DNA from 2 places in the Thermanaerosceptrum fracticalcis genome. Region 1 is predicted to be linked to the other one. Evidence: riboswitches for the same ligand, from Rfam matches in the RefSeq annotation. Region 1 holds a riboswitch; the other holds the start of a gene.
The links. Region 1 has a riboswitch for FMN ahead of ribD (bifunctional diaminohydroxyphosphoribosylaminopyrimidine deaminase/5-amino-6-(5-phosphoribosylamino)uracil reductase RibD). Riboswitches for the same ligand answer to the same signal wherever they lie in the genome.

Region 1 (4,419 bases):
CTGTGAGACATTCAGAATGGACTCGGACCAAAACCGGCTCCTCCCCCGCTACTTCCCCCTTCACCAGGGCCAGGTGAGCCTCTCCGTCCAGAGTACTTATATAGGCATGGGCTTTAAACTGGCCATATTTGGTGGGCATGTTTACTACCGTAATCTTTTCAATTAACTTTTCCTTCCGTCTCCTGTACTGGATAAGATCTGCTATGGTGATAACCTTTAAATTGTGGGTACGGGCAAAACTCATCAACTGGGGAACACGGGCCATGGTCCCGTCCTCATTCATAATCTCACAGATCACCCCTGCCGGATAAAGCCCTGCCAGTTTAGCCAAATCAACGGAGGCTTCCGTATGTCCTGCCCGTTTCAGCACCCCTCCCTCTTTATAACGAAGGGGGAAAATATGACCGGGCCGGCGCAAGTCCTGGGGCTTACAGGATGGATCCAGGACTTTTTTAATGGTATGAGCCCTTTCAAAAGCGGAAATCCCCGTAGTAGTATCAATAGCATCAATGGACACGGTAAAGGCGGTGCCCAAATTGTCACTGTTATTCCTCACCATTGGGGTAATTTCCAGTTCGTCCAGGCGCTCCCCGATGATGGGCAGGCAAATGAGTCCCCGCCCATAGGTGGCCATAAAATTAACAGCTTCCGGCGTAGCCCACTGGGCAGCCATGACCAGGTCACCCTCGTTTTCCCTGTCCTCATCATCCACGACAATAATCATTTTGCCTGCTTTAATGTCAAGAAGAGCTTCTTCAATGGTATTAAAGATGACCTCTTTCTCCATATTTATCACCTCATAGTGTTATATGAACCCTTGTTCCGCCAGGAAAGAGAGACTGATGCCCCCTGGGTGACTATTCTGTTCCTCTTTTTCTTTCATCGTCAGCTTTTCCAGGTACTTAGCAATGATATCCACCTCTAAATTAACCTTGTCCCCCACCTTTTTAAAACCCAGGGTCGTAATGCCTCTGGTATGGGGAATCAAGGAAACTGTGAAGGCTTTAGTATTTACCTCCACAATAGTCAGACTGATACCGTCAATGGCTATAGACCCTTTGGGCACCATGTATTTCCCAAGAGGGGAAGGATAGTTTATTTCGGTAACAATGGCAATATCATGTTTGCTTTGCCGAGTAATGGTGCCCACCCCATCCACATGGCCGCTGACCAGGTGACCCCCCAAACGATCACTTAAGCGGAGGGCCCGTTCCAGGTTGACTTTTTCCCCGGGTTCTAAATCCCCCAGGTTCGTCTTCGCCAGTGTTTCAGCCATGGCTTCCGCGGTGAAAGTGGCTGAATCAAAAGCAACCACAGTAAGACAAATCCCATTCACGGCAATGCTGTCGCCCAGTTTCACATCAGATACAATGAATGGAGCATGGAAACGGATTTTGGCCGAATTTGCTCCCTTGACAATAGACTGGACTGTACCCAATTCTTCGATAATTCCTGTAAACACACTCTATCCCTCCTTTCCTTTTGGGTATCCTGTTACCAATAAATCTGTTCCCAGGTGCTCCACCACTACATCAATAAGTTCAGTGACATCTCTTAAAGAAGAAATGCCCTCTCCGCCAAAGGAGCCTGGAGCTTTTGTCCCTCCTATTATTTTCGGTGCGAGAAAACAATAGAATTTGTCCACCAGGTTTTCCCGCAGAAAACTCCCGTTGAGCCTGCCTCCCCCTTCTACTAAGACACTGGTTATTTCCATATCGCCAAGCATCTTAAGTAAAGAAGGTAAATGGACCTCCTTCCCTTCATTTACTACTAAAACAGGTGCATTCTTCTCAATCCGGCTTATCTTCTCAGCAGTGGCCTGAGCTGTTGTGGCAATTATCGTAGGGGCAGGCGAATGTAGATTTAGGACACGTGCCCCTTCATCAATGGAAAGCTTGCTATCCACAATAATGCGGATAGGGTCACGCCCTTCCTGATCAGGGAGACGGCAGGTCAAACTGGGGTCATCAGCCATCACCGTACCAATTCCCACCAAAATGGCATCATAGATGTTGCGGAGCCAGTGCCCCCGCAGCCTGGCTTCTTGCCCCGTAATCCACCGGGATTCTCCCCTTTCTGTAGCAATCTTGCCATCGAGGGAAGTGGCGGTTTTTAAGGCTACAAAGGGCAATTTTGTCCGGATATACTTTAAGAAAACCTCATTTACCTTACGTGCTTCATCTTCCAGAAGCCCTTCCTGCACCTCAATACCATGAGCCTTTAACCTGGCAATACCCTTACCGCTGACCAGGGGGTTAGGGTCCCGCAGGGCTACAAAGACCCGTTTAATCCCCGCCCTGATAATGGCTTCTGTACACGGCGGGGTCCGTCCCAAGTGGTTGCAAGGTTCTAAAGTGACATAAAGATCGGCCCCATAAGCTCTTTCCCCTGCTTCATTTAAGGCATGAACTTCAGCATGGGGTGTACCCGCTTTTTGGTGATAGCCTGTCCCCACGATGTTGCCATCTTTCACTACCACAGCCCCTACCATGGGGTTGGGGCTTGTACGCCCCTGGGCCTTTCGGGCCAGTTCCAGGGCCATTTTCATATAACCAACATCCATACCGGACCTCCTGTACATATGTAGAAAAAATAAATCCCGAGGGATAGTTTTCCCCCGGGAATAGAATAAACACGCAAAACAATAAGCCTAAATAGACCCTTTTACCCTTCTCCCATCCAGACTTTAACTGTCGGCCCCGGAATCTCACCGGAGTCCTGCCTTGCGGCTCGCGGGCTGCCACCTTGCTGTGGATTACCGCCGGTACGGAATTACACCTGTCCCCGAAGGAAATATGAACTTGTCATTTCAAATATATAACATGTAGAAGAAAAATGCAACTTACATTATTTTGTAGTATCACACCCGAACCAAACTTTACATAAAAGTTTGATCGCCGGTTCAATATGCTCCCTGGAAATCCCGCCATAGGAAAGCAAGATGAGAGGATAGTGAAGATCTGTACTATTCATAAAGTAATGGGAGATGGGAATTACCTTCACCCCTGCTTGCTCAGCCCGCCCCACAATCTCCTCTGAACTTAAGTGAGTTTTTACGGCCAGCAAAATATGCAGTCCCGTTTCTTTACCCAGGATATTTACCCGGTTACCCATTATCTTGTTGATGACATCAATTAACAATTGATTCTTCTTAGCGTAAATCTTTCTTAATTTACGGATGTGCTTTTCCAGAAGGCCGTCTTTCATAAATAAGGAGAGGGCTATTTGTTCTATTTTAGAAGAAGTTTGGTTATACTGGCTGATTTCTCCTTTAAACCGCTCTAAGAGGTCCTGAGGCAAAACCATATAGCTTATTCTTAAAGAAGGCAAGAGAATCTTGGAAAAGGTCCCCAGGTAGACAACGTTGGCCCCGTTATTCAAGCCCTGCAGGGAGGGGATAGGCCTGCCGAAATACCTCAATTCGCTGTCATAATCATCCTCAATAATAATCCCCTGATTAACATGAGCCCAATTTAAAAGTTGGATTCTTTTGTTGATAGACATGGTAGAGCCCATGGGGAACTGGTGGGAGGGGCTTACATAGACAATTTTTGTCCCGCTTTCCGAGAGACACTTTACATCAAGCCCGTCATTTTCCAGTCTTATGGGTATGATCTTGAAATTATGGTCTCTAAAGACCCGCTGCCCCTTCTTAAAACCGGGCTCTTCAAAGCCAACAGAATCATAGCCGGGTTTTAAAATAGCACATAAGATGTTCAGTAAACTTTGCACCCCTGCTCCGACCACAATTTGTTCGGGACTGCAGATAACACCCCTTGACTGGTGAATGTATTTAGCAATTTCTTTGCGTAGTTCATATTCTCCCTGGTAAGAACCGTAGGACAGGAAACGTTCACTGCTTTTTAGAGCCTTGTTGATATATTTTTTCCAGAGGGAAAAATCAAAACCTTCCCGGTCAACATAATCGCTGCGGAAATCATAGAAAGTAGCGTGTTCCATCTTTTCTTGCTCCATGTTGCCCGGTGAAATACTTGGGAGTTTTAATTTCGCAAACTCATTGATGGCAATAGTACTGACAAAATAACCAACTTTGGGTTCGCTTTTGATATACCCCTCCACTAAAAGCTGGTGATAGGTAGACTCAATGGTCGTCCTGCTCATGTTTAACCCAGCAGCCAGCTGTCTGATAGAAGGCAGTTTGGTGTTGGGTTCAATACGTCCGGTAATTATTTCATTTTTTATATAATGATACAACTGTATATAGAGTGGGATTTTTTCTGTGTTTAGGTTTGGGGACACACCTGCTGAAGTGTGGGTCATTCTTTGGGGACAGGAATGTCCTCGATAATTTAGGTTAACAGCAAACTGGAGCATAGCAATCACCTATCTGTCCTTTTAAATCTAGATAAAACTGTCACTTTTAAAATAGCCAGATGTTTATTACATTATACCTAATAC
Region 2 (4,419 bases), 1.5 Mb from region 1:
CTTCTTCACCAATGGTGTTTTTGGACACTGCCAGGCGGACCCTGGCATTGAGCCTGTCGATTTCCGTAACATCGGCCAGCTTTACAAGATAACTCATACTTACCTCCCCACAATATATAAAATCTGGTAATTCAATTATACTATGATTAAAGAGCCTTGGGGATTTTATTTTTCTTTTTGTTCAAAGCAGGGAACTCACATTTTTTGTCTAAATATTTTATTGGAATTTTATGATGAAAGGATGAAAGGATATGTGTAATGATTATGCAGAACTCAAACCCAGTGAACGCCTGTTGTTAGGTCCCGGGCCCAGTAATGCCGACCCCCGCGTTCTGCGGGCCATGGCTGCACCTCTGGTGGGACATTTGGACCCGGAATTTTTACAGATCATGAATGACAATATGTCCCTCTTACGCTATGTGTTTCAGACTAAAAACGAACTGACCATGGCTATGTCCGGTACGGGCAGCGCCGGTATGGAAACGGTTTTTGTCAACCTGGTGGAGCCGGGTGACAAAGTAGTGGTATGTGTAAACGGCGTCTTTGGCCAGCGCATGGTGGATGTGGCGCAAAGGGCCGGGGCAGAAGTAACAGTAGTCAACGCACCCTGGGGCCAAATCATTGAGGCCGCCGAAGTGAAAAAAGCCGTAGAGTCCGTGAAACCCAAGCTGGTTGCTATTGTTCATGCTGAAACATCCACGGGTATTCTCCAGCCCCTGGAGGAAATTTCCGCTATTTGTAAAGAAGCGGACTGCCTCCTGGTGGTAGACTGTGTCACTTCCTTAGGCGGTGTGGAAGTTAAAATTGACGAATGGGGGATTGACGCGGCTTACAGCGGCACCCAGAAATGCCTGAGCTGCCCGCCCGGTCTGGCCCCCGTTACTTTTAACGAGAAAGCCCGGGCTGTTATAAATAAGCGGAAAAACAAAGTACAAAGCTGGTACCTGGACCTCACCATGATTCAGAATTACTGGGGCCAGGAGCGCTTCTACCACCATACTGCGCCTATTTCCATGGGTTATGCTCTCCGGGAATGTTTGCGTGTGATTTATGAGGAAGGCCTGGAAGCCCGTTTCGCCCGGCATAAACTAAATGCTGAGGCCTTAAAAGCCGGCTTAAAGGCCATGGGCTTTAAGCTATACGCCCAGGAAGGCCGTCAATTGCCCTCTCTCACTACAGCCTGGATACCTGAAGGCGTGGAAGATGCGTCAACCAGGAAGTTCCTCCTCAACAAGTATAACATCGAGATCGGCGGCGGATTAGGAGAAGGCAAAGGAAAAGTTTGGCGTTTCGGCCTCATGGGCCATAACTCTACAGAGAAAAATGTCCTGACACTCCTTACGGCCTTAGAAGCAGCCTTTGTCTACCAGGGTAAAACCGTAGAGCCCGGTGCCGGTATTGCTGCTGCTTTAGAGGTATATAAAAACAAATAAAAAAATTTAAGGAGCCTACCAGCTAGGTAGGCTCCAAATGTTATTGATAAATGAGAATTTCCACATCTTCCAGTTCTACAGCCAGGATAATTTTTCAAGACTTTTACTGTTTATTTTCCACAACGGGATCATACTTTTCTACCTCTATGATACTCTTGACCTTTTTATAGAGGGCAAAGGTAACAACCGAAGAAAGAGAAAACTTCACAGCATTAAAAGGTAAGACGGCGCCGGTTAGCATGGGCAGTACCTGATTGGCCGGCACACCCCAGAGCGGCAATAACCAGAAATAGTTGACCGCACCCATGACCAGAGTAGTTGTCACAACGCCGGCCAAAAGACCTATCACCGCCATTCCTCTGGTTTTCTTCAGGGAGTATACTAAACCTGCCACCAAAGCCATAGTACCCCCGGCAATGAAATTGGCAGTGACACCGATGATTCCCGCCTTGGAACCGCCAATCAAAAAGGTAATGACGTTTTTCAACAGCTGCACCAGAACTCCCGCCCAGGGACCTACTGCAAAAGCGGCGATAAGGGCAGGAATGTCGCCTGGGTCATAAGTAAGAAATTCGGGAAAGAAAGGCAAAGGAAAAGCAACGGCGTACATTAAGAGAACCCCAAAACCAGCCAGCAGAGCCAAACGTACCATTTGTTTTGTCGACATAGGTAAACATCTCCTTTGTAAATGATTATTCGGACTACCGGCAAACTCCAAACAAAAATCCCGAAGGGGTTAACCTCCGGGAGAAAAAGGCAATAACCAACAGCAATACTATTTCAGCATGCTGTTTATCTCCTTCTCCCATCCAGACTGTACTGTCGGCCCTGGAATTACACCAGATCAACCATACGGCTCGCGGGCTTTACCGCCGGTAAGGAATTTCACCTTCCCCGAAGGAGTTTGCTTTTCTTTTGTCCTTAATTAATATTATATTGATCTTTAACTATTTGACAATTCCCTTTTAGGGCTTACTTCTGTTAAAATAATAACGACCCTTTCCAACTTCCGAATTCCGACTTCCGAGGTCCGACATCAAATTTGGGTGACCAGAGACCAGTGTCCGGAGTCCAGTTAAAAAACTGGTCACAGGTCATGGGTCACCGGTCCTAATATCTGCCAGCTGCCAACTGTGAACTGCGACCTTCAACTAACAACTAACAACTATCAACTACCAACTAACAACTAAAATTGCGGGGTATTTATGAAACGTGTCTTCTTCGTTGATTTTGATGGGACCATCACCCTTGAGGATACCTGTGATGCTATGACCAAAGCTTTTGCCGGCGAGGGTTGGCAGGAAAGCCTTCACCGCTGGGAAAAAGGAGAACTGACCACCCAGAGCTGTGCCCGGGAAATCTTTCGCCTGTTTAATGTGACCATAGAGGAACTGGCCTCTTTTCTCGCCAACATACCCATTGATGAGACTTTCCGCGATTTTGTCGGGTATGTGGAAAGCCGCGGAGAAAAACTTTTCATCATCAGTGACGGGTACGATTTCAATCTATCCATTATCCTGGGAAAAGCCGGGCTAAGCCATCTCCCCTGTTTCTCCAACCGCCTTGTCATAAGGGATAATCAATATGATATTGACAGCCCTTTTCAATTGACAGAATGCAATAAATGCGGGACCTGTAAAAAAGAACTGGTATCCCGGCTAAAAGAAGATGCCGCAGAGGTAGTTTATATCGGTGACGGCTACTCCGATATGTGCGGCTGCCAGGCTGCCGACCTTATTTTCGCCAAAGGCCGTTTGCTGAACTACTGCCAAAAAGAGAATCTCCCGGTGATTCCTTTTTCCTCCTTTGCCGATATCCTGAGCTGGCTAAAAGAACATGATGAAAGATAAAGCTATGCTGCTTCGACTTCCAACCTCTGATTTCCGACTTCCGCATATTTGTTGGAAACTTAAGGCACCCACCAGGGTGCCTTTTATCTTTAGGTGACATTCTCCATTTTCTCTTTTTTCTTTCTCATTTTCTGCCACACATAATAAATTACCGAAATGACGGCCACCCAGACCAGTATTCCTCCCAGGTTAATGTACCAGGCATACTGCTCCCTCCCCCAGAGGGAATAAAAGAGGATAGCGGGAGTTTGACCCAAAGCAGTTCCCACCAGGAAAGTTTTCAACCTTACATGGGTTAAGGCAAAAGCGTAGCTGGCCAGGTCAAAGGGAACAAAAGGCAAGACCCGGGCCACAAAGACAGCCTGATCCTGGTATTCTTCGATTAATTTGATCATTGACGCTAATATCCGCGGCGGGGCTGTAATATTAAGCCCAAGATAGCGGATTAGCCCGAAACATACCACAGCACTGCACAAAGACCCCACCCAGGAGATGAGAAACCCCCCCCAGCTCCCGAAAATGATGCCGTTGGCTATGAAAATCATCACCGAGGGCAAGGGTGAGATAAAGGCCTGTATAATGATCAGGGCGAAAGATATGAGGGGCGCCAGGTACCCGCCGCGCAGAATCAGCTCCTTGAGAGCTGTCATATTGCCTGTGGCCAGAATGGCCACTAGGTCGGCTCCCCAGTAAAAAATAGCTCCTATTGTCAATAAAACAAGAAGTATTTTCTTTATCATATCAGGCTCCTCATCCATGAGTAGTTATCTTAATATACTTCTCCATTCCCGTAGCAAAATCCTATCTCAACAGGGCTTATCTTATGCCAATTTTACAGAAAAATTCTTAAATACCCCTGTTCCATTCTGACACAATCCGTTGTTTTTGCTGCTCTGTTTTGAAGCAATTTGCCCTTTCCAACCCTGATACGACCATTGGCACGAATTTTGCAACTGTTTAGAAGATAAGAGCATATTGCTTCCGACTCATCCTGTCCCCCGGGGAAAGGCTGAGCGTTGGGTCAGGGGAGCAATTCCCTGGCCTGCCGGTGCGCAAAGGAAGAGATGTCTGTGAGAGGGACATCTTTTTTCTTTACCAAAATATTTTATGGGGGTGTATATTGTGTATATTCTAAG

Region 2: linked by a shared signal. The riboswitch ahead of BR63_RS07025 (ECF transporter S component) and the one ahead of ribD (bifunctional diaminohydroxyphosphoribosylaminopyrimidine deaminase/5-amino-6-(5-phosphoribosylamino)uracil reductase RibD) in region 1 are both predicted to bind FMN.

Annotation. Positions count from the first base shown of each region.
Region 1 covers NZ_CP045798.1:2,804,696-2,809,114, reverse strand. The annotation lists gene BR63_RS14270 (bifunctional 3,4-dihydroxy-2-butanone-4-phosphate synthase/GTP cyclohydrolase II) at 1-787, opposite strand, end outside; gene BR63_RS14265 (riboflavin synthase) at 806-1,462, opposite strand; gene ribD (bifunctional diaminohydroxyphosphoribosylaminopyrimidine deaminase/5-amino-6-(5-phosphoribosylamino)uracil reductase RibD) at 1,466-2,563, opposite strand; FMN riboswitch at 2,664-2,796, opposite strand; gene pdxR (MocR-like pyridoxine biosynthesis transcription factor PdxR) at 2,848-4,260, opposite strand.
Region 2 covers NZ_CP045798.1:1,323,751-1,328,169, forward strand. The annotation lists gene BR63_RS07015 (cupin domain-containing protein) at 1-97, opposite strand, end outside; gene BR63_RS07020 (pyridoxal-phosphate-dependent aminotransferase family protein) at 252-1,433, shown strand; gene BR63_RS07025 (ECF transporter S component) at 1,537-2,100, opposite strand; FMN riboswitch at 2,227-2,339, opposite strand; gene BR63_RS07030 (MtnX-like HAD-IB family phosphatase) at 2,639-3,283, shown strand; gene BR63_RS07035 (TVP38/TMEM64 family protein) at 3,373-4,023, opposite strand; gene BR63_RS07040 (aldehyde ferredoxin oxidoreductase family protein) at 4,406-4,419, shown strand, end outside.